Regions from separate parts of the Hoeflea prorocentri genome, predicted to be linked through region 4. Evidence: riboswitches for the same ligand, from Rfam matches in the RefSeq annotation. Region 4 holds a riboswitch; each other region holds the start of a gene.
What was found. A riboswitch is a leader RNA that binds a small molecule or an ion and turns the genes downstream of it on or off. The one in region 4 is predicted to bind cobalamin.
Positions count from the first base shown of each region.

Region 1: it holds a riboswitch for cobalamin, as region 4 does, so the genes downstream of both, OQ273_RS20605 (hypothetical protein) here and OQ273_RS16925 (energy-coupling factor ABC transporter permease) in region 4, are expected to answer to the same signal.
Region 2: it holds a riboswitch for cobalamin, as region 4 does, so the genes downstream of both, OQ273_RS04335 (DUF1636 domain-containing protein) here and OQ273_RS16925 (energy-coupling factor ABC transporter permease) in region 4, are expected to answer to the same signal.
Region 3: it holds a riboswitch for cobalamin, as region 4 does, so the genes downstream of both, cobU (bifunctional adenosylcobinamide kinase/adenosylcobinamide-phosphate guanylyltransferase) here and OQ273_RS16925 (energy-coupling factor ABC transporter permease) in region 4, are expected to answer to the same signal.

Region 1 is NZ_JAPJZI010000001.1:4,373,066-4,378,101, forward strand. Features, by position in the region: gene OQ273_RS20590 (helix-turn-helix transcriptional regulator) at 1-623, shown strand, start outside; gene OQ273_RS20595 (sulfite exporter TauE/SafE family protein) at 721-1,464, shown strand; gene OQ273_RS20600 (hypothetical protein) at 1,461-2,381, shown strand; cobalamin riboswitch at 2,439-2,649, shown strand; gene OQ273_RS20605 (hypothetical protein) at 2,811-3,128, shown strand; gene OQ273_RS20610 (DUF1737 domain-containing protein) at 3,142-3,348, opposite strand; gene OQ273_RS20615 (HpcH/HpaI aldolase/citrate lyase family protein) at 3,373-4,263, opposite strand; gene OQ273_RS20620 (hypothetical protein) at 4,480-4,704, shown strand; gene leuD (3-isopropylmalate dehydratase small subunit) at 4,842-5,036, shown strand, end outside.
Region 2 is NZ_JAPJZI010000001.1:941,415-946,450, reverse strand. Features, by position in the region: gene OQ273_RS04340 (ABC transporter substrate-binding protein) at 1-998, opposite strand, end outside; gene OQ273_RS04335 (DUF1636 domain-containing protein) at 998-1,444, opposite strand; cobalamin riboswitch at 1,573-1,800, opposite strand; gene OQ273_RS04330 (hypothetical protein) at 1,916-2,842, shown strand; gene OQ273_RS04325 (hypothetical protein) at 2,839-3,768, shown strand; gene OQ273_RS04320 (outer membrane protein) at 3,850-4,482, opposite strand; gene ilvC (ketol-acid reductoisomerase) at 4,728-5,036, opposite strand, start outside.
Region 3 is NZ_JAPJZI010000001.1:1,017,971-1,023,006, forward strand. Features, by position in the region: gene OQ273_RS04665 (cobyric acid synthase) at 1-827, shown strand, start outside; gene OQ273_RS04670 (GGDEF domain-containing protein) at 1,105-1,902, shown strand; cobalamin riboswitch at 2,002-2,347, shown strand; gene cobU (bifunctional adenosylcobinamide kinase/adenosylcobinamide-phosphate guanylyltransferase) at 2,595-3,119, shown strand; gene cobW (cobalamin biosynthesis protein CobW) at 3,123-4,196, shown strand; gene cobN (cobaltochelatase subunit CobN) at 4,205-5,036, shown strand, end outside.
Region 4 is NZ_JAPJZI010000001.1:3,611,811-3,616,846, reverse strand. Features, by position in the region: gene OQ273_RS16935 (adenylate/guanylate cyclase domain-containing protein) at 1-214, opposite strand, end outside; gene OQ273_RS16930 (ABC transporter substrate-binding protein) at 211-1,440, opposite strand; gene OQ273_RS16925 (energy-coupling factor ABC transporter permease) at 1,536-2,219, opposite strand; cobalamin riboswitch at 2,271-2,481, opposite strand; gene OQ273_RS16920 (ROK family transcriptional regulator) at 2,606-3,697, opposite strand; gene OQ273_RS16915 (SGNH/GDSL hydrolase family protein) at 3,751-4,401, opposite strand; gene OQ273_RS16910 (substrate-binding domain-containing protein) at 4,796-5,036, shown strand, end outside.

The DNA.
Region 1 (5,036 bases), 760 kb from region 4:
AGGTTTCCGAGCGTACCATCTACCGCGATATCGCCGACCTGCAATCAACGGGGGTCCCGATTGATGGGGAGGCTGGCGTTGGTTACATCATGCGCGAGGGTTTTGATCTGCCGCCGCTGATGTTTTCGCGCGACGAAATTGTCGCTCTTGTCACCGGCGCGCGCATGGCGCGGGCTTGGGGTGGCGCCGCGGTGGCGCGGGCTGCCGAAGAGGCGCTGGTCAAGATCGAGGCCGTCCTGCCCGATGGCGAGCGCAACCGGATTCAACAGACGGAAATTCACGCCCCGGATTTCATGATGCCGGATGAGGATCGCCACCGCTTCGACTTGCTTGAAAGGGCCGCCGACCGCAGGCAAGTGCTGGATGTGGAGTACCGGGATGCCGAGGGCGCAGCTACGGCACGGCGTATCCGTCCGCTCGGCCTTTGGTTCTGGGGCAAGGTGTGGACACTTGCGGCCTGGTGTGAGCTCAGATCCGATTTCAGGACATTCCGGCTCGATCGGATGGACAAGATCCGCGAAACCGGTGAAATCTTCCGGCCGGAACGCGGCCGGACGCTGGCCGACTACTACCGCAGGGTGGAACGGGATCAGGAGCCGAAAGGCCCGGACCGTTATCCATAAGGTCTGCCGGGCCCCTGTTGTCGCACGCTTGCATCGGCCCCATGCAAGGCGTATTGCCGTTGGACCTGATTGACGCGCAATCCGGAAGGCAGGTGTTGTGGGCGCCGATGTATATACCCTTGATCTGCCGCTTACGTTTATCGCAGCGGTCGGGTTGATCGTTATGGCCGGCTCGATTGTCCAGTCGGGCCTGGGAATGGGATTTGGTCTGACCGTCGCCCCGCTTTTGGCATTGCTCAATCCCGAGCTGGTGCCTGCACCGACTCTTTTTCTTGGTATGTTGACGGCAGCCTGGGGCGCCCTGGCTGAGCGGGCGCATATTCGCTGGAACGAGGTTGCGGTGGCGACGGGAGGGCGGCTTATCGGCGCGGTGTTGGGTCTCGTCCTGTTGTTGATCGTCTCGACTGCATCCGGTTTCAGTCTGCTGTTTGGCGCAATGGTTCTTGTCGCGGTGGGGCTGTCGGCCGCCGGGCGATCCCTGCCTTTCAACTGGGGCTCGCTGGGATCGATGGGTTTCATATCCGGAGCGATGGGAACGATCACGTCTGTTGGCGCGCCGCCGCTGGCCCTTGTCTATCAGGGACGCGAGCCCGATGCGGCACGCGCCACCCTTGCGGCCTTCTTTGCCATCGGCTGCGGCATTTCACTTGCGGGCCTTTACTGGGCCGGTTGGGCAGGATGGCGCGATGCCGCGCTGGCGCTGGCCATGTTGCCGCCCATGTTCGCAGGCCTTTGGGTCGCCCGTTTCTTCAGACTGCGGTTCTTGCGCTGGTATCGACCATGGTTGCTCGGCGTTGCCGGGATGGCCGGAATTCTGCTGGTTCTGCGGGGGCTGACGTGACCCCGGTACTTTCCGTTCTGCAGTTTGCCGCGCGCCACGGGCGCTGGCTCCTTGTCCTTGGGTTGGTCGCCGGTGTCGCGTTGCCAGGCATTGCCGCCTTCATGGAAAAGCAGCTTCCGATAGCCGTGGCGCTGCTGTTGTTCTTCTCCGCTTTGCGTGTCGGGCCCCGGCAGGCTTTTGGCGCGACACGGGATATCGGCCAGTCTCTCTACTTTGTTCTGGCCCTGCAACTGGCCTTGCCGATCATTTTTGTTCTAGTGCTGATTGCAACGGACTGGCGGAGCCCGCTGGCTTTCGGATTGGCGCTGATGCTCGCGGCTTCGCCGATTTCCGGAAGTCCGAGCCTGGCTATCCTGCTTGGCAAGGACAGCGCGCCTTCGTTACGGCTGTTGATCGCAGGTACGGCGCTGCTTCCCCTGACCACGATCCCGGTTTTCTGGATGATGCCGGACCTGGTTGCCGGCAAAAGCGTTTTGGGTGCGGCTCTGCGGTTGCTTCTCATCATCGGCATTGCAACGGCCATTGCCTTTGTCATTCGAGGGTTCTTTTTGAAAAATCCCGGTCCGGCGGGTCTTGGCGCCATCGATGGATTGGCAGCGCTCACCATGGCTATCATGGTTGTCGGGCTGATGGCCGCCGTTCGTCCGGCCCTGGAGAACAACCCCGGCGGACTGGCGTTTAACCTCTTTATTGCCTTTGTTGCCAATTTCGGACTGCAGGCAAGCGTCTATCTCATTTTGAAGCGACCCTTGCCGGATCAAAGCGCTGGAATCGCGGTGTGTGCCGGTAATCGCAACATTGCGCTGTTCCTGGCAGCCTTGCCGGCTGGCGTCATGGAGCCGTTGCTGCTGTTTATCGGCTGCTATCAGGTTCCGATGTATCTGACACCCATCCTGCTCAGGCGCTTTTACCGCTGAACCACAGCTTGCGACGAAAAGCGTCGCTGTAGCGGCTGTCTGTTGAACAGATTCGCGGTAAGCTGCTTGGGTAAAGGTTCTTTGCCGCGATTCGCGCTGATAAGCGCAAGTTTGGCAAAGCCAAGAGGGAAGCCGGTGCAAATCCGGCGCTGCCCCCGCAACTGTAAGCGGCGAGCCTCTCCCAAAAGCCACTGGCCTTGACAGCCGGGAAGGCAGGAGACGGTGATGACCCGCAAGCCAGGAGACCTGCCTTTACGTGAACTGCAAGCCGGGCGGGGTGCCCCGGAAGAGCGGCGAGCCCGGTCCTGGCCGGCACCTGCGCTTTCTTATGCCCCGTCTCTGCCTTTTGAGGAGAGACATGTGAACCACATCAAACAAACAGACGATCTTCACAGATGTCCTTCACCCGGCCGAATGGGAGGGTGAGCGATGTTTCCCGTACAAGATAGTGACATTGGCCGTATCGTCCGCAGGATTGGCCGGCCTGACGGAACCAACATCGTCGCGTTGCGCAAGGACCGGTCGTATCGGCCGCTTTCTGCCGAGGAAGCGCTGATCCAGTGGATGCTCGACCTTCCAACGGGCGCAGCGATCGACAAAGCGGCGCGATATGCGCTGCGCGTCGTGGATGCGGGCCCTGCCATGTCACCCGATGTTCAGCTGTTTTGCGATTATCTGAGGCAGGCCATCGAGGCATCGCAAATACCGGTTTCACCGAACCGGCGCAGGCGCAGGCGGCAACCCTGATATAAAACCGGGCTTATTGCTCGGAGAGTTTCATGTCCGGGCTGTAGGTTTTTCCGGAGACATGCTTGATGACGGCCTGGGCGCATTGCATGCGCCCGGATTCATTGTTGAAACCGTAGGCTGGATCACCATGGAGCTCCCATCCCTGTGACAAAGCTTCGCTGACCTTATGGCAGAAACTGGCATCGTCTGGCCCGGTCAGCAATCTGTAGAGTTTCATCGTGCAGCTCCAATTCGTGTCAGGTTACCGGATGCCGGCTTTTGCCAAAAGCGCCTCGGCCTGTTCCAGATGCAGGCGCTCTACCATGCGCCCGTCGATCTTTATCACCCCTTTGCCGGCGTTTTCGGGCAGGGAAAACGCTTCCACGATCGCTTTTGCCTGCGCAAGTGCGTCCTTGCCAGCTCCGAATGCCTCATTGGCACCGCCGATCTGGCTTGGATGGATAAGGGTTTTTCCGTCGAAGCCCATCAGGTGGCCTTCGGCGCATTCGGCAAGAAAACCGGCCTCGTCGTGAAAATCATTATAAACGCCGTCGAGCACATCGACGCCGGCGGCTTTGGCGGCAAGCACCACCTGCATAAGCCAGGGTGTCATAAATTGTCTTCCGTCCGGAAGGGGGATGTCCGTTTCCTTGGACAGATCATTGGATCCGATCACCAGACAATCGAGGCGGCCGCCGGGCCGATGCGCGGTGTCGGCTGTGGTGAGAACGTTTGCGATACCGCGCGGTGTTTCGATCATTGCCCAGAGCCCGATGGCCGGTTCAGCCCCAACGTCCCGCAGCGCCGCCTCGGCCTGGTCAATGTCGGCTGCACCGTTGACCTTTGGCAGCAGGATGGCGTCGGGGCGCAGACGCGCAGCCTCGACAATGTCGTCATGACCCCATTTGCTTGAAAGGGCGTTGATCCGGATGATCCATTCCTTGCCTGGCGGCCCGGTCCTTGAAAGACGGTCCTCGAGCGCATTGCGCGCTGCCGGTTTTTCATCAGGTGCGATGGAATCTTCAAGATCGACGATAATTGTATCGCAATCGAGCCCGGTAGCCTTTTCCATGGCCCGTTCATTGTTGGCGGGTATGTAAAGGACCGAGCGGCGGGTCTGTTTTTGGCGGTGATGTATGCCTGTTTTTTTCATGGCGTCTTAATGCCTTTCGCCGGGCCGCATCGCAAGGCTGTGTTGTGAGCTCCGACGGTTTTGGAGCTGCATCCTTTACGAATTGTAAGGCGGCGGCGGTTGAAACTGTACCGTTCAATGACCAATTGAATGGAAGCAGACCCGATCTCCAGCGGGTTTACACGGCTGCCGGCTGTTTTGCGGTTCGCCGAATTTGAGAAAGCGGGAGGTAATACGATGGCAAATCTTCGCGCAATCATTGTTGCAGTTGTCGGGCTCGGCATTGCCGCCCTGATCATCGTCGTCATGGCGACCGTCGGGCTGGCTATTGTCGGTTTTGCCGCTGTCGCCTGCGTGGTCGGCCTGATCGCCGCCCGGTTCAATCGGCGCAACCGCGTCCACAAACGCGAGAATGGTCCACGTGTCTGGGACGACGGGAACGGCAAGATTATCGATATGTGATCGGCGATTCTCACCGCCGGGGCCTTCTTTTTCTGTTTCAGCTTTGATAAACGCTTGGCAAAGTTCGCCTGGCGGGCGTTTGTTATGCCTGCTGGCCATCGTCGGCTAAAGCCGGGAAGTATATTGAGGTTCTCGCGATGAAGAAATTTTCAAGACACAGCGGTGTCGCTGCACCCATGCCCATTGTCAATGTCGATACCGACATGATCATCCCGAAGGACTATCTGAAGACAATCAAGCGCACGGGCCTTGGCAAGGGCCTTTTTGCGGAGATGCGTTTTAATGAGGACGGATCCGAGAACGAGGAGTTCGTGCTCAACAAGCCGGCCTAT
Region 2 (5,036 bases), 2.7 Mb from region 4:
AGGCGTGCCGATAGGTCGGGATCGTAGGCAAGTGTCCCCTCGGCAGCAAACGGGTAGCCAGCGGCGAAAGCGCCTGTCGCCGGTGTGCCCGCTCGCGCGGCGGTTACCAGATGGTTCCTGTTAATAGCAGCGTCGATCGCCCGGCGGACCCGAACGTCTCCCAGTGTCGGCGTGCGCGTGTTCATCCACATCATGTACTGGTAAGCGACCGGGAAAGATCTTACCGACCGGTCTTTGCTGCCATCAAACATCGAGATGGTTTCAACAGGCAGATTGAAGGCAAGGTCCAACTCGCCGGATGCAAATGCAAGCGCCATAGACTGACCATCAGCGATCCGCCGGATCGTAACATCCGGCCGCTGCCCGTGTCCTTCATAGTGCCTATTCGGCACCATCTCGATCGCGGAGCCGGTTTCGAAGCTTTCCACGGCAAATGGACCGGTAAAGATGGGATCGCCGCTGGTCTCCATGTAAACCGGGAAGGCCCACTCGGCGAGAATGGATGGAAGGATCGCCGTTGGCTGCTCGGTTGTCACGTTCAGCGTATCGTTGTCCACCGCTTCGAAAATCAACCGGCCCGCTGTCGCGCGTGCCGACGCGTTGGCCTCACCGGTGCGGTTGAGAGCGGCCGCGACCAGCTTGGCTGTAACGGGCGTTCCATCGGAGAAAAAGCGTTCGGGCGACAGTTCAATCATCCAGGAGCCATCCGCATTTTTTGTCGCGGACGCGGCGAGATTAGGAATGACCTCTCCATCGCGCGATACGGAGAAAAGCTGTTCGGCAATACCATGGGATACGAGCGCCCAGCCGGTTGAACCATCGGCAGGATCAAGACCTGATGCAAGGAACGTCTGGCCGACAGTCACGTTTTCAGCCGCCGCGGAAGCAATCACACCTGCCAGGGCAAACGCAGCTGCAAGGCCTGCAGCCGACAGGGCGTTGCGGCATCTGTCAAAGGTTTGCTGATCCCGGTTCAATTGGTTTTTCGCAATAAGCATCAAAGTATGTCCTTGTCGATTGCAGGAAGAATGGTGAAATCAGGGTCGATTGGGTCGCCATCAAGGTTGAGGGGCGGAATGCGGCCAAGAATGCCGGCGCGCAAGGCTTCTGGACGATCGGCGCGCTCGACGAAACCATTGGTTGTCGTGGCATACTTTTCGGCCAGTTCGAGGATCGCCTCGGCATCGGTTTGCGGGTGAAGATCGCCGAATACGAGCGTGTATTTGGATGGCCCCGACAGCGCGACAACGCAAGGACGCTTGCACTGGCTCATGCAACGCACGCCACGAAACGACATGCCGAGCCCGGCGGCGGCGCTGCCGGAAAATTGTGAATGGAGTGTCTTGGCCAGGCGATAACCCGGCCGCTGGTTATCCGGGCCGGAGAACGCTGCCTGCCGGCAACGGGTACAGACCGACAAGCTCGCCAATTTCTTGTTTTGCACAGATCATCATCCCCCGAGGAAGCGGCGGGTACCGAAGGGAGAGATGAAGGCCGGATTTGTTACGCCCGGCAAATGTCAGCGAAATTTTCGATGTCATCACTACGACCTCCCCGGGGGCACCCCGCCCGAGTTTAAGTTGAGCGATGGCAGGTCTCCTGACTCGCGGGTCTATGCCTGTCAGCACCTTCCCAGGATGGAGACTACACACCATACCCAGTGGTTTTCGCTGATAGGCTCTCCGCTTACAGTTGCGGGGGCAGTCACGGAATTGGCACCTGATGGTTACACCGCACCGTGTTCCCTTTTCATCCAGCTAGCCGTAAGGATTCGCCGGAACCATCTGGGCGGCAGTCTTATCGTGTTGGTGATAGCTGTCAACATCGCGACGGGACAATGCGCAAAGAGAAACGCGCTTGGCTTTGAGGTTATTTGCGCTTGTTCCCGGTCGCCTCCTTGTCTAAGCGTCTGTGCATGCAAGGACACAAAAAATATATCGTTTCAACCACCATCAACGCACCAACCGAGGCGATCCGGCGCTTTGATGCCATGAAGGACTGGACGTTGATCGTGGTGGGCGACCGGAAAACGCCGACCGACTACCGGCTGGACAACGGGCGATACCTGTCACCTTCGGATCAGGAAAAACTCGCACCGGAGCTTTCGGAGCTGATTGGCTGGAACTGCATCCAGCGCCGAAATCTCGGCTTTGTGCTGGCGCTGGATGAAGGCGCCGATATCATTGCGACGGTCGATGATGACAACATACCCTATGAGAACTGGGGCAGCGAACTGCTTGTCGGCACGACGGCGACAATGAAGTCATTTATCGTCGATGGCGATTGTTTTGACCCGGTCGGCGCGACGGAACACAGGCACCTTTGGCATCGCGGCTTTCCCCTTCAACTGCTTAGAACCCGAGACTATTCAAATTTCGAAGACCGACAGGTCCATGTCGATATTCAGGCCGATTTCTGGGATGGCGACCCGGATATCGATGCGGTCTGCCGCATGGAACACGCTCCGGATGTAACTTTCGATACGGGCAGCTTTCCTTTCACATCCGACACGGTCAGCCCCTTCAATTCACAAAATACTTTCCTGACCTCCGAAGCACTTCGGCGCTACTTCATGGTGCCTTTTGCCGGCAGGATGGACGATATCTGGGCCGCCTATCATCTGCTTCACCTCGGCTACAAAGTCGCCTATGCGCAGGCCTCGGTTCGCCAGGACAGAAACGTGCAGGACCTGACCGGCAATCTGGTCAACGAGTTTGTCGGCTACGAAAACAACGCGAAGATGGTGCAAGCGATCAATTCCGGAAGTTACGACATCAGTGCCTACTGGCCGCAACGGGCCCTTAGAGCCTATGAAGCCTATATGCGCAGGGTGGATGCATGATTTCGATCGTCATTGTGGGCCGCAACGACAATTACGGCGGCGATTTCGAGGATCGGCTGTTTTCGACCAGCCTCTACAATCTTAAAGCGCTGGAGGCCCGGGGCGTTGAGGCGGAGCTGGTATTCGTCGAGTGGAACCCGCTTCCCGGAAGGCCGTTATTGTCAGAAAAGCTGCTGTCCACCATCGACAAGGCGCGCTGCATTGTTGTCGACGCATCCATCCACCGGCTGATCAGCGAAAACCGGCACATCAAGCTGTTTGAATATCACGCCAAGAATGCCGGAGCCGCCAGAGCCAGAGGATCATGGCTGCTGCTGACAAATCCCGACAATTACTTCGGCGACGATGTCCTGGAGTTCCTGCAAAAGGGCAACTTCGAAACGCGCATGTTGTACAGGGCCGGCTGGATCGACATCGAGGATGCATCTTCGCTTAACGACCCATCCCTGTCCGACAACCATGCCAGCGATATCGAGCCCTATTGCATGGCGTCAGGAGATTTCATCTTTTGCTCCAGATCGCTCTTTCACGAGATTGGCGGTTTCCGCGAGGATTTGACCTTCAGCAACACGCACAAGGATGCCATATTCTGTACAGCGGCGTTTGAACACACCGCACCCGTCCAAAAGATCGGCAACACCTATCATCTCAGCCACGGCCGGCCCGGGCAAAACATCCGCCGCGTCGACTTTGACTGGCGGAAGGTCGACCGGCAGCCGCAGGATTCATTCGGCCTGACCGGAGACGATATCATCACGACACAGAACGACAGGCTGACGACCTTGACCCTGCCTGATCATCTGCAGCGCGCCGCGATGGAGCGAACTCTTCCCGAGCCCGTCGTTCCCCAAGCTTACCGGCCGCCGCAACCGTCAGTCTTTCGCCATCCGCGCAAAACGCTCAAACGTCTTCTCGGCTTGCGCTAAAAAAACAGACGGTGCTTTGTCACCACAAAAAAGCCGCTGCCAAAATGGCAGCGGCAGGTCCCCCACCCCGGCTAAGGTCGATCAGAAGTGATAGGCAACACCGGCACGGACATTGTGAATGTCGGTAGTAATACCGGCCGGCGCACCGACATCCTGGAACGTATCGTTGAAATTCATGTAGAGGTATTCAGCCCGGGCACTGATGTTCTGCGTGACCATATATTCAAGGCCACCGCCGACCGTCCAGCCGGTTTCAAGGCCAGGATTGCCCGGGCCGGCAAAGGACGACTTGAAATCCATAAGCGCCAGGCCGCCCGTGGCATAGATGTGAAACCGGTTCATGGCATAACCGAGCCGTCCGCGAACGGTTCCGAAACTGGACAACTCCCAGTCAAAGCCGTCGAAACTGCCGAAAGCCGCATTGTAGTCGCCCTCGACGCCAACAACGATGTTGTTGCTGAAAAGGTGGTTGTAACCGGCATAACCGCCAAGCGACGCGCCCGAACCGTTACCGCCGACCGTGTCGACGGTCTCATGGTGATATCCAAGCAGAACACCGGCATAAAACCCGTTCCAGTAGTTCGGAGCAGGCGCGGACTCAGCGACCGGCGCTGCCACAGGTGCGGGCTCCAAGATCGCATCCGCCGCATGTGCCGTGCCGGCCAGGAGCGCCGCCGGCGCAGCCACTGTTAGAAAACGCAAAAATCTGGTCATCGCAATTTGTCCTCGTTTGGTTGCGTCGACCACATATGGGTGTATGAACAGTCTTTCTTCAAATCACATTCAAAATAAGAGAGCCAACACTTTGTGTTGTTTCAATACTGAAATATTAAACAACAAATACTGAACATGTTTAATGTATATATCTCTTGAAATATTTCGCCCATTAAAAAAAGCGGAGCGCAAAGCGCCCCGCTGATGTTCGTTCACGCCCTATTGATAAGGCAAAACCAAACCGGTCAGTTACGCTCCTTGTCGACAAGCGCATTGGACTTGATCCAGGGCATCATGCCACGCAACTTCTCACCGACTTCCTCGATCTGGTGGGCATCGTTGTTACGGCGAATGCCCTTGAAGCGCGCACCGCCGGCCCGGTATTCCTGCATCCATTCGGATGTGAATTTTCCGGTCTGGATATCGTTGAGCACCCGCTTCATTTCGGCCTTTGTCTCATCGGTAATGATGCGCGGGCCCGACACATATTCGCCCCATTCGGCCGTGTTCGAGATCGAGTAGTTCATGTTGGCGATACCGCCTTCATAGATCAG
Region 3 (5,036 bases), 2.6 Mb from region 4:
GCATCGGCGAGTTTACCGGATGGCCCTGTTTCGGAGTCATTCCGTGGCTGGAAGAAGCCGGGCGTCTTCCGGCCGAGGATTCCGTGGTGCTGGAACGCATGGCGCGGGGCAAGGGGACAGCTCTGAAAGTCGCTGTTCCCGTGCTTGACCGTATCGCCAATTTTGACGATCTCGATCCGCTACAAGCCGAAGCCGATGTGGATGTGGTTATGGTGCGCGGCGGCGACGACCTGCCAGAGGATGCCGGGCTTGTCGTCATTCCGGGATCGAAATCCACCATTTCCGATCTTGCTGCCTTTCGTCGCAACGGCTGGGATATGCAGCTTAAAGACCATATTCGCCGTGGCGGCCATGTCGTCGGTATTTGCGGTGGATTGCAGATGCTCGGCCGTAAGGTCTTTGATCCGGAAGGCATCGAAGGTCCTGATGGCGAAGCCGATGGCCTCGGCCTTCTTGATATTGAAACTGTGCTGGAACCTGAGAAAACGGTTCGCAATGTCAAGGCGCATAGCGCGATCTTCGACGCCGCGATGTCGGGGTACGAAATTCATCTTGGCCGGACCGAAGGGCCTGATTGCAACCGTCCCTTCTGTTTTATCGATGGGCGTCCGGACGGCGCCATATCGGGCGATGGACGGGTCGGCGGAACATATCTTCACGGTCTCTTTGGCGCGGATGCATTTCGCCGCCGGTTTCTTTCAGGCTTCGGTATTGCTGCTGACGGACTGGATTACCGGGCGCATGTGGACGAGGCGCTTGATGCAATCGCAACGCGTCTGGACAGTCTGATCGGACCACACTTGCCCGGCTTTAAAGAGCTTTCTTAACAATCCGCTAACTCTCTTTCATAAACCGGTGTTTGTCTTTTCACGCTATTGTGTAGGTAGTTTGCGCGACCGAAATGAAAATCGGCTCGCGTCCATACCTATCTAAGGTGTGGAAACAGCTGACCCGGACTGACCGGTGAAGCAGGTGAATGATTGTTGCATTGCCTTTGGGCTGGCACTCGCTTTGCTGCAGGTGCAGATCTGTTGTGATCATCCCAAAGGCAGGTCCGGGCGACAAAGCCGGACGAGATGGTGTATCGCTTTTGTGGAGATCAGGGTGACTAACCCGGGTTTGACTTTATTTGGTGTCGTAAAAAGCAGACTGCGCGCGGTCGTTGCCCGCTCGCTGTTGCTTCTGGTCGGAATCGTCATTCTGGCGCAGGGCGTCAACGCCCATTTCATGCCGCCGCTCACCGGTCCGGATTTGCTGGCCGACATCATACTTTGCCTTAAGATCACGCTGGTTGTTGCTGTTCCCTTTGTTCTTTATGTCGTCACGCTTCAGACACGTGCGGATATGCTGGCTGAACATTTTCGCATGCTTTCAAGAACGGATGCGCTGACAGGCCTTTTGAACCGACGCGCTTTTGTCGAATCCCAAAAAATGTCGAAGGATCAAGGAAGGAGAAAAGGACATTCAAAACGGGCTGACAGCAGGGCGCTGCTGGTAATCGACCTTGATCATTTCAAGCAGGTCAACGATCAATTCGGACATGATGCCGGTGATGCCATCCTGGTTCAGGTGGCCGATCTGTTCCGCATCAATCTGCGGGCCGACGACGTTGTCGCGCGGCTGGGCGGTGAAGAATTTGCCGTGGCCTTGCAACGCGGAACCGTCCAGGAGACATGGAATGTCGCACAGCGCCTGCGCCAGGCGGTTGAACGCAATGTGTTCATCTACGGTGAAAACGAAATCCGGCTGACAATCAGCGTCGGCGTCGTTCGCTATGAGGGCGGCAAGTGTTTCGAAACCGCGCTGCGACAGGCCGATCTGCTGACCTATAAATCCAAGAAGGACGGGCGCAACCGCGTCAGCTATGTCGACAACAAGTCAGGACTGGCCGCTGCCGCATAGAGGGGACATGTCCTTTCGGTCCTAAACATTCCATTCAAAGACCGGCTTTAGAGCGCGAAGTACGTCAGTGCTGATTGACACCCCTGTCCAACTGCGCCTATCACTCCTAGTGCGAATGGTCCGCAATGGCATAAAGCCAGGAGGATCAAAGGGAATGCGACGGGCGGACCCAAACCGGGCGCTTAAATCGCAGCCGACCCCGCGACTGTAGAGCGGATTGGCAATCCCTGCCGGAGAATGAAGGTGATCCGAATAGTCGGAGCATGTGGGTTTTCCGGTAAGCCACTGGAGTGGCGGCGCGATGAACCGGGTTGGACGCCTCTAGAAATCTGCGAATCGTCCGCCTTCGCGCCGCAAACACTCTGGGAAGGTGAGGGACTGCCGGACCGGCCGATTGGCCGATCAATTCGTGAGCCAGGAGACCTGCCATTCGTAAGGGGCGTTTTTGCCCGCCTGAAAGGGACCTGTTCCCCGGCCGGACACGGAGGTTGCGATGGCTGCACAAAATCTATTACCCGCCATTTTGGTGGTCACTGCGCATAATGTATCGGACGCTCACTGTTTCCCGTATCGATAGCGGGACGCGCGACCATGATTATGCAATCTTCGCCCGCCGCGTCTGCGGCCGGCTGGCTCCTGGCATCTGACTGTCCGCCCGGTGGTTTGACGGCAAAGCGTTTGCGTGGACAGCCATGACCACGCTCGGCCCTGGTGTGACGTTCATTCTCGGCGGTGCCCGCTCCGGTAAATCCGCCTTTGCCGAAGAGCTGGTGATTTCAAGCGGCCTTGAGGCGGTTTATCTGGCGACCGCTCAATCCCTCGACGGTGAAATGGAAGACCGTATCCAACGTCATCGCGATCGGCGCGGTGCTGACTGGAAGACTGTCGAGGAGCCCTTGGAGCTCGTCGCGTCCTTGCGCACGCAAGTGCGTCCAGGTCGCGCTGTTCTGGTTGATTGCCTGACGCTTTGGATAACCAACCTGATGCTCGCTGAGCGCGATATCGCTGCTGAAACACAGACGCTCATCGATCGGCTCAAGGATATCAGCGGTTCGGTTGTTCTGGTTTCCAACGAAGTGGGGCTCGGTATCGTTCCCGAAAACGCCATGGCACGCGCCTTTCGCGATCATGCCGGGCATTTGCATCAACGTGTCGCATCATGTGCGCGCAACGTATTTTTTGTAGCGGCGGGCTTGCCGCTGAAAATGAAGGGTTGAACAATGCAGGGACAGAAAATTCCCGCGACTGTGATTACCGGATTCCTTGGTGCCGGAAAGACCACAATGATCCGCCACCTGCTCAGCAAGGCAGACGGGAGACGCATTGCGCTGATCGTCAACGAGTTCGGCGATCTTGGCGTGGACGGTGATGTGCTGAAGGGATGCGGCGCTGAAAACTGTACGGAAGACGATATTGTCGAGCTGACCAATGGCTGCATCTGCTGCACCGTTGCGGACGACTTCATACCGACGATGGAAAAACTCCTGGACCGGGACGAAAAGCCTGATCACATCGTCATTGAAACCTCCGGTCTCGCCTTGCCCCAGCCTCTGGTCGCCGCCTTTAACTGGCCGGGCATCAAACCGCGTGTCACCGTCGATGGCGTGATCACTGTTGTGGACAGTGCGGCTGTGGCCGATGGCAGGTTCGCCGAGGATCACGAGCGGCTCGATGCGCAACGCAGGGACGACGATGCGCTGGATCACGAAAGCCCGCTTGAAGAACTGTTTGAAGATCAATTGACCGCGGCTGACCTGATTGTCCTCAACAAGGCGGATCTGATTGACGATACACGTCTTGAAGCGGTTCGCAGCGATGTCGCGGTGCGGTCGAAGCGCAGCCCGGCTATGGTCACGGCCAAAGGCGGTGAGGTTCCGCCTGCTGTCCTTCTGGGGCTTGGCATGGAGAGCGAAGCCGATATCGCAAACCGCAAGTCGCATCATGAACGCGCGCATGATGCCGCGCATGAGGCTGGTGAAGATCACCACCACGATCATGACGAGTTTGACAGTTTTGTTGTTGAGGCCGGTGCGATCGCCGATCCGGACCGGTTTATCGAACAACTGAAATCCATCATATCGGATCACGACGTGCTGCGGCTGAAGGGCTTTGCCGATGTGCCGGGCAAGCCGATGCGGCTTGTGATCCAGGCCGTCGGGACCCGTATCGATAGCTATTTCGACCGGCCCTGGTCGGTGGGCGAGGTGCGAGGCAGCCGGCTGGTTGTCATCGGCCTTCATGATATCGACAAATCCACTATAGAAACGGCCATCCGGCAAGCGGCCGGCGGCTGAGAGACGATATGCATCTGCTGCTGGCGCAAAAGGGTACGATCTCCGACAGCGATGAGGCCGTCGATCTCGGCCAGTCGCCGGGCGACATTGTTTTCCTCAGCGCCGCCGACACGGAGCTTGCAAGCCTCGCAGCCGCGCAGGCAGGTCTCACCTCCTCGGCGCCGACACTGCGCCTTGCCAGCCTCATGACGCTGCGCCATCCGATGTCCGTTGACAGTTATGTCGAGCGGACGGCCAAACATGCGCGGCTGATCGTCGTGCGCGCATTGGGCGGCGCGAGCTACTTTTCCTATGCGCTTGAATGCCTGCACAGCTGTGCCGTGGCCAACGGCATTGCCATGGCCGTATTGCCAGGCGACGACAAGCCGGATGACGGCCTTTCTTCGTTTTCGACCATGTCCGAAGGTGATGTTGAAGCGCTATGGCGTTATCTGGTTGAGGGCGGGGCGGCAAACACCGCGTCCTTTCTCACTTATTGCGCATGGCTTCTGGGCCGCGCCGACAAACCTGCCTCGGCAGTTCCTCTGCTCAAATCCGGTCTTTGGTGGCCTGGGCTGGACACCCCGGCGCTGGCCGATATCGTCACGTCCGGAAATGAGCGGCCCGTCGTGCCGATCTGTTTTTACCGGGCGCTTGTGCAAAGCGGTCAAACCCAGCCGGTCGAGGCGCTTGTCAGCGCGCTGCAGGGCGAAGGCGTTCAACCGTTGCCGATTTTCATTTCGAGCCTGAAGGATCCTGTGTCTGTCGCCACAGTGGAAGCCGTTTTCGGCGAATGTCCGCCTGACGTTGTTATCAATGCAACGGGGTTTGCGGTTTCCGCACCCGGCGGCGCGCGCAAGC
Region 4 (5,036 bases):
CGATTTGTGTTGCCAGAGTGATTTCAGGAATACTGTGTTCGGTTATCTCGACAACCGTGTGCTCGATCTGCTCAAAGATCAGCCAGGCGACAGCGCCCACAAGGGCAGTCATCGCTGTCATAGCGATAAACGCGAGGGAGAGTTGCGGCTTTATGCCGAAGCGCGTCGCCGGCATACCGGCAAGCGCATCCGTTGTCCCGGCATTGTCACTCATAATCCGGCATCCAGGGCGACAAAGCTGCCGTCTTCGCCGATCGCCGTCAGGAAGACGCGGTCGGAGCCCTGATTGTCACCTGGGCCGAATTCCAGAACCATGCCATCTATGTCGAATGTGGCAGGCGATTTGAAGAGATCGAGAAAAGCGCTTCGTGTCGGCTGCGGTCCGAGCCGGCGCAGCGCCTCGGCAACCAGCCTTCCGGCGATATAACCTTCAAGCGTGACAAAACCTGCCTCGGCCTGCGGATTGGCTGCAGTCAGCGCGTCGAGGAAGTTTTTGGCAAGGGGGAGGGTACGGTCGTCAAACAGCGGTACGACTTGCGAAACGACGACCGCATGATCATTCGGATGGAGTTCCGCGGCCAGCGCCTTGCTGCCGACAAAAGACAGCGCCGCGAATGTCGGCTCGAAGCCGATTTGTGCAGCCGTCTTGATGAATACAGCGGCGGGCTCGTATGGCCCGACAATGATGACGGCTTCCGGTTGTGAACGGCGGATAGAAAGCAGCGCGCGCTTGACGGCGGTAGTGTTGCGCCGGAACGTTTCTTCCGAAACCGGCGCCATATCCCGCCGCTTCAGCGCCTCGCGCACCCCATTCAGCCCGACCCGCCCGAACGTGTCGTCCTGGTAGAGGACGGCGATGCGGCTCATATGCTCGCTACCGGTCAGATATCCGATCAGCGCTTCAGCCTCCTGAGCGTAGGAGGCGCGCAGGTTGATGGCAGTGATAAGGGCGGGATCACGCAGGAACGAGGCGCCGGTAAAGGGCGCAACGAAGGGAATGCCCGCCTTCTCCGAAAGCGGGTGGGCGGCGCGCGATGTCGGCGTGCCGACCTCTCCGATCAGTGCGAAGACCGCGTCGTCGTCGATCAGCTTTTTCGTGTTGGCGATTGCCTGTTCCGGCTCATAGCCGTCATCATACCCGATAAGCCGGATATGTCGGCCATGAATGCCGCCCGACCGGTTGACCGCTTTGAAGGCGGCGTTCAGTCCGTCCCGGAACGCGGTTCCGAGCGAGGCGGCCGGGCCGTTGAAGGCCGCCGATTGGCCGAGAACGATCCGGTCTGAATGAACGCCGGTTTCCGCCCGGCTGTCTGCGGAGGAAACAAAGCCGATCGAGAGTGCTGCAAGCAGGATGCGAAATGGACCGCGCAGAACGTCCCTCCGGTCGATGAGGCGGAAGGTCGAGCCTGTGACGAACCGCCGGTTGAGTCGCCGGTTCATATTAAGCCCGCATGTGCGAATAATGGCAAGCGCCCTTGATTTCAGGCATTCGGTGGCTTCCGGGACAAGGCTCCGGAAGCCGGTTGTATGGAGGATCAGGCGTGAGCGCTGTAGAGACGTCGGTTGAAAAGCCGGCTGTCCTTCAGATTATCCCAGTTCTTGGCGATGGCGAGAATGCCAAGGTCAAGCACCGGCTCAAGGATGATCACGCTCATATAGGCGATACCGAAGGTTCCGATCTGCGCCAGGTTCTCCGCTCCGAAGCCGCCGCCGTAGAAAGCCCAGAAGGCGACCCAGACAACGATGCCGCCCTGATAGGTGGTCGAAAGCGCGAGCGCCTGTTTGTAGGAAACGTCTTTGTAAGCCGTGTGCGACGGAATGATCTTCCTGGCCAGAAGGCTGACGGCAAAGAGAGGCAAGACCAGCGTCGTCAGGTTCATGCCGTATTGCGGCAGGTCGAATGGCGCGAAGAAAACGCCCTGCGCCAGAAGGCCGAGGGCAAGGCCGATCGCTGCCGGGCCGGCGCCGAAGACCAGGTAGAGTGTTGCGCCGAGAATAAAGTGAACCTCCGAAACCCCGACGGGGAAATGCGGGAAGATCTCAAAGAAGCTGAAGACCAGCACGGTCGTCGCCACGCTGCGTATGGCCAGCGCCGCTACGCCTCCATTGGACTTTACGTCGTCAAAGGCCATTTTCAGCATCAGGCCGCCTGCGCCGGCGGCGGTGGCGTAGCTCAAGGCCAGTTTGGCGCCGTCAACGACGCCCGGTTCAATATGCATGGTCTTTCCTTTCCTGCACCCTTCGTGCATTGCCGACGCAGCTGTGCTGCGCCTGTTCAGGTTATTCGGGCAGGTCTCCTGACTCGCGCTTCATCGCCTGGACTTCCGCCTTCCCGGGCTTCCCCAGTGGCATAGTGGAAGCGGCTCGCGCTCACAGTTGCGAGGGCAGTCACGGATCAGGCCCGCATTTGGTCGTCCCTACCGTGTTCCCATTTAATCCGGCGGGCTTTGCCCGCCTGGAACCCGAATGCCGATTGTTACAGCCACATCCGAGGCCGGGCAATGCCGTTTGCGACCTCGATGGTGAATATTTACGGCGTGTCGGGCAGGAAATAGGTGACGCGGGCCGGATGGAAGAAATCTTGGGCGTTGCCGGCGATTTGGTCTCATTCCACCATGAATTTCGAACTGAAGGGCAGGCTCGCGGCACCTATGGCTTTGGGGGAGACTTCCAGTGAGCCGGCAATGGCACGAATGCCATCCATCCGGTCTTCCAGCCGTTTTGATATTTTCTCGCAAATATCTTTGGGCGCATAAGATGACAGTACGATTGTGGTTACAGGCACAAACTGAGATAGCGCGGTCATGGACTGCTCGAGTTGTGAAACGCATGTGTCGAACCAGTCGGCCTCGACTGTTCCGAAATCTGGCCACAGGGCGCCTCTCTCCCAAAGCGCGCTGGTGTCTAAGCCGTTTTCCTCAAGACGTTTCTGAAGATAGAGCAGCCCGACGTCGTGGCTCTGGATGGCGTTGCTGTTGAATATCTGGTGATTGAGAACCAGCCGATTGTGAAGTCGAGCCCCCAGATAGCAGAACAGGTAATCTGTCAAGGGCTTGGCTGCGCCAAATAAGCTCTCGCCGCCGGCCGCTGCCGATATGTCGTTTTGAACGTAGACTTCAACACCTAAATCAGCCTCGATCTCGGAACCCAGAGTTTCATATCTTTCCGCGGCTCCATAAGGCGCCAGGTTCAACTCGTATCGATCTTCAGGAATAGCCAATCCAACGCCTGCAATCCTTTCGCGATTGCTGGGAAGCGCCTGAATGGCTGCACGGACCGTTTCCAGGAATTGCGTGTGGTTGCTGCCTTCCGTCCTGGAAGAGTTGGGAATTGTGGTGTGGAACTTCACAGCCCCGACGAAATCGATCAGCACAACGTCAGTTTGCCGATGGCCCAGACTTATGCCGACGGAATAGGCACCTTTCGCATTCAGCGACAAGGGAATAGCCGGTGGGCCGACACGGCCTTTCTGCGCTTTTCCCTTTTTGACGAGGCCTTCTTGCTCGAGAGATCTGACGATAACAGAGACAGTTTGCGCAGATAGCCCTGTCCTTTGGCCAATTTCCATTCGCGATATGCCGTCATTCTGCAACAAGAGTGACAGGACAAGCCGTTCGTTATAACTGCGAACACTGATCGAGTTCAGACCACTGGAGCGGTCAGCGATACGCAATGGATTTGGAGGAGCGAACCGCATATCAGGCAAAATACACCTCCTGAACCGCATGTGGTCTCGTTATTGTCCGCATCTCAGCCATTGTCGACCCACCCGATTGCCACAATTTCCTGCGCCATGGAAACGCCGAGAGCCTTGTGTGCGTTGCCGCTTAGATGGAACCCGTCCTCAGGATCACATTCGATAATGGAACCTGCATCAAAATAGTGCACCTCAAGCGAGTCGGCCATGATCTCAAATTCAAGGGCCAGCCTGTGGCTCTTTTCCTGCGCGCCGGCGAAAATCGAACTCCACTCCTTGATATCGTCTTGCATCGGAGGAGGTGCAACGATCATGATCTCGGGAACATTGCCGCCGGGTCCCGGCGCCAACTCCTTGATGTCATGAATAAGACAACCCATTCCCATAGCCACCTCGGACGGCGGCTGCCCAAAGCGGGCCTTCAGGTCGTTTGTTCCGAGCATAACAACAACAACATCGAGTGGCGCGTGACTCATCATGCAGGGTCTGAGGTAAGTGCGCCCGTTTTTGATCGCGCCTTCGATAGGGTCGTCGTGAACGGTGGTGCGGCCACTCAAACCCTCTTCAATGACGTGCCAGCCGTCTCCCAATTCTCGTTGCAACACGCCCGGCCAACGCGTATCCAGGCCAAAACGATCCAGGGGGGTGCCTCCGGGTATCTGTCCGTGCGTATTTGAGTCGCCGTAACACAGAACTGTTCTCATCCTGTCTCCACTGTCAGAAATATCCTTCTTATTCAAGATATTAGCCTGTGATGGCCTGTTGAGTTTTATCTGCCTTACTGCGGTTGCCCGAGATGATCATTCGCGAAAGATGACATTGGATCAGCCTTCAGGCAAGTGAGGATAAATATTCATTCAACATGAATAAATGTTGACATGAGATGACTGCTTGTGTTTCCTGAAGGTCGGGAGGAAGACTTGAAGGTTCCGGCTGTTCCGGCGCGTGGGGCATTCGAAAGAATGCGGAATTTCGCCGCCTATACGAACGAAACCTCGGGTGCTGTTCTCCAGAATCATCGTCTGCGAAGCCGGCAGCCAAGCCGTTCGGAGTGCGTGTGTAAGGATCGAACTTGTCAATCCAGATGGAGGCAAACCCATGACGAAACTAGCCACAGCAATCACCGCTGGTGTGTTATTTGCCACAACAACTCTGACCTTTCCGGCCTTTGCCGAGGATGTGAAAATCATGGACGGCGTAACCGAGCGACCGGGCGACAATCCTGTTGTTCCTGCCGGTAAATTTCAGAAGCCGTGCGGCTGGAAAATCGGAATGAGCCATTTTGGCGTCAATGCGAACACCTGGACAGTGCAGGTTGCGCATGAATCGGAGGGCGCAG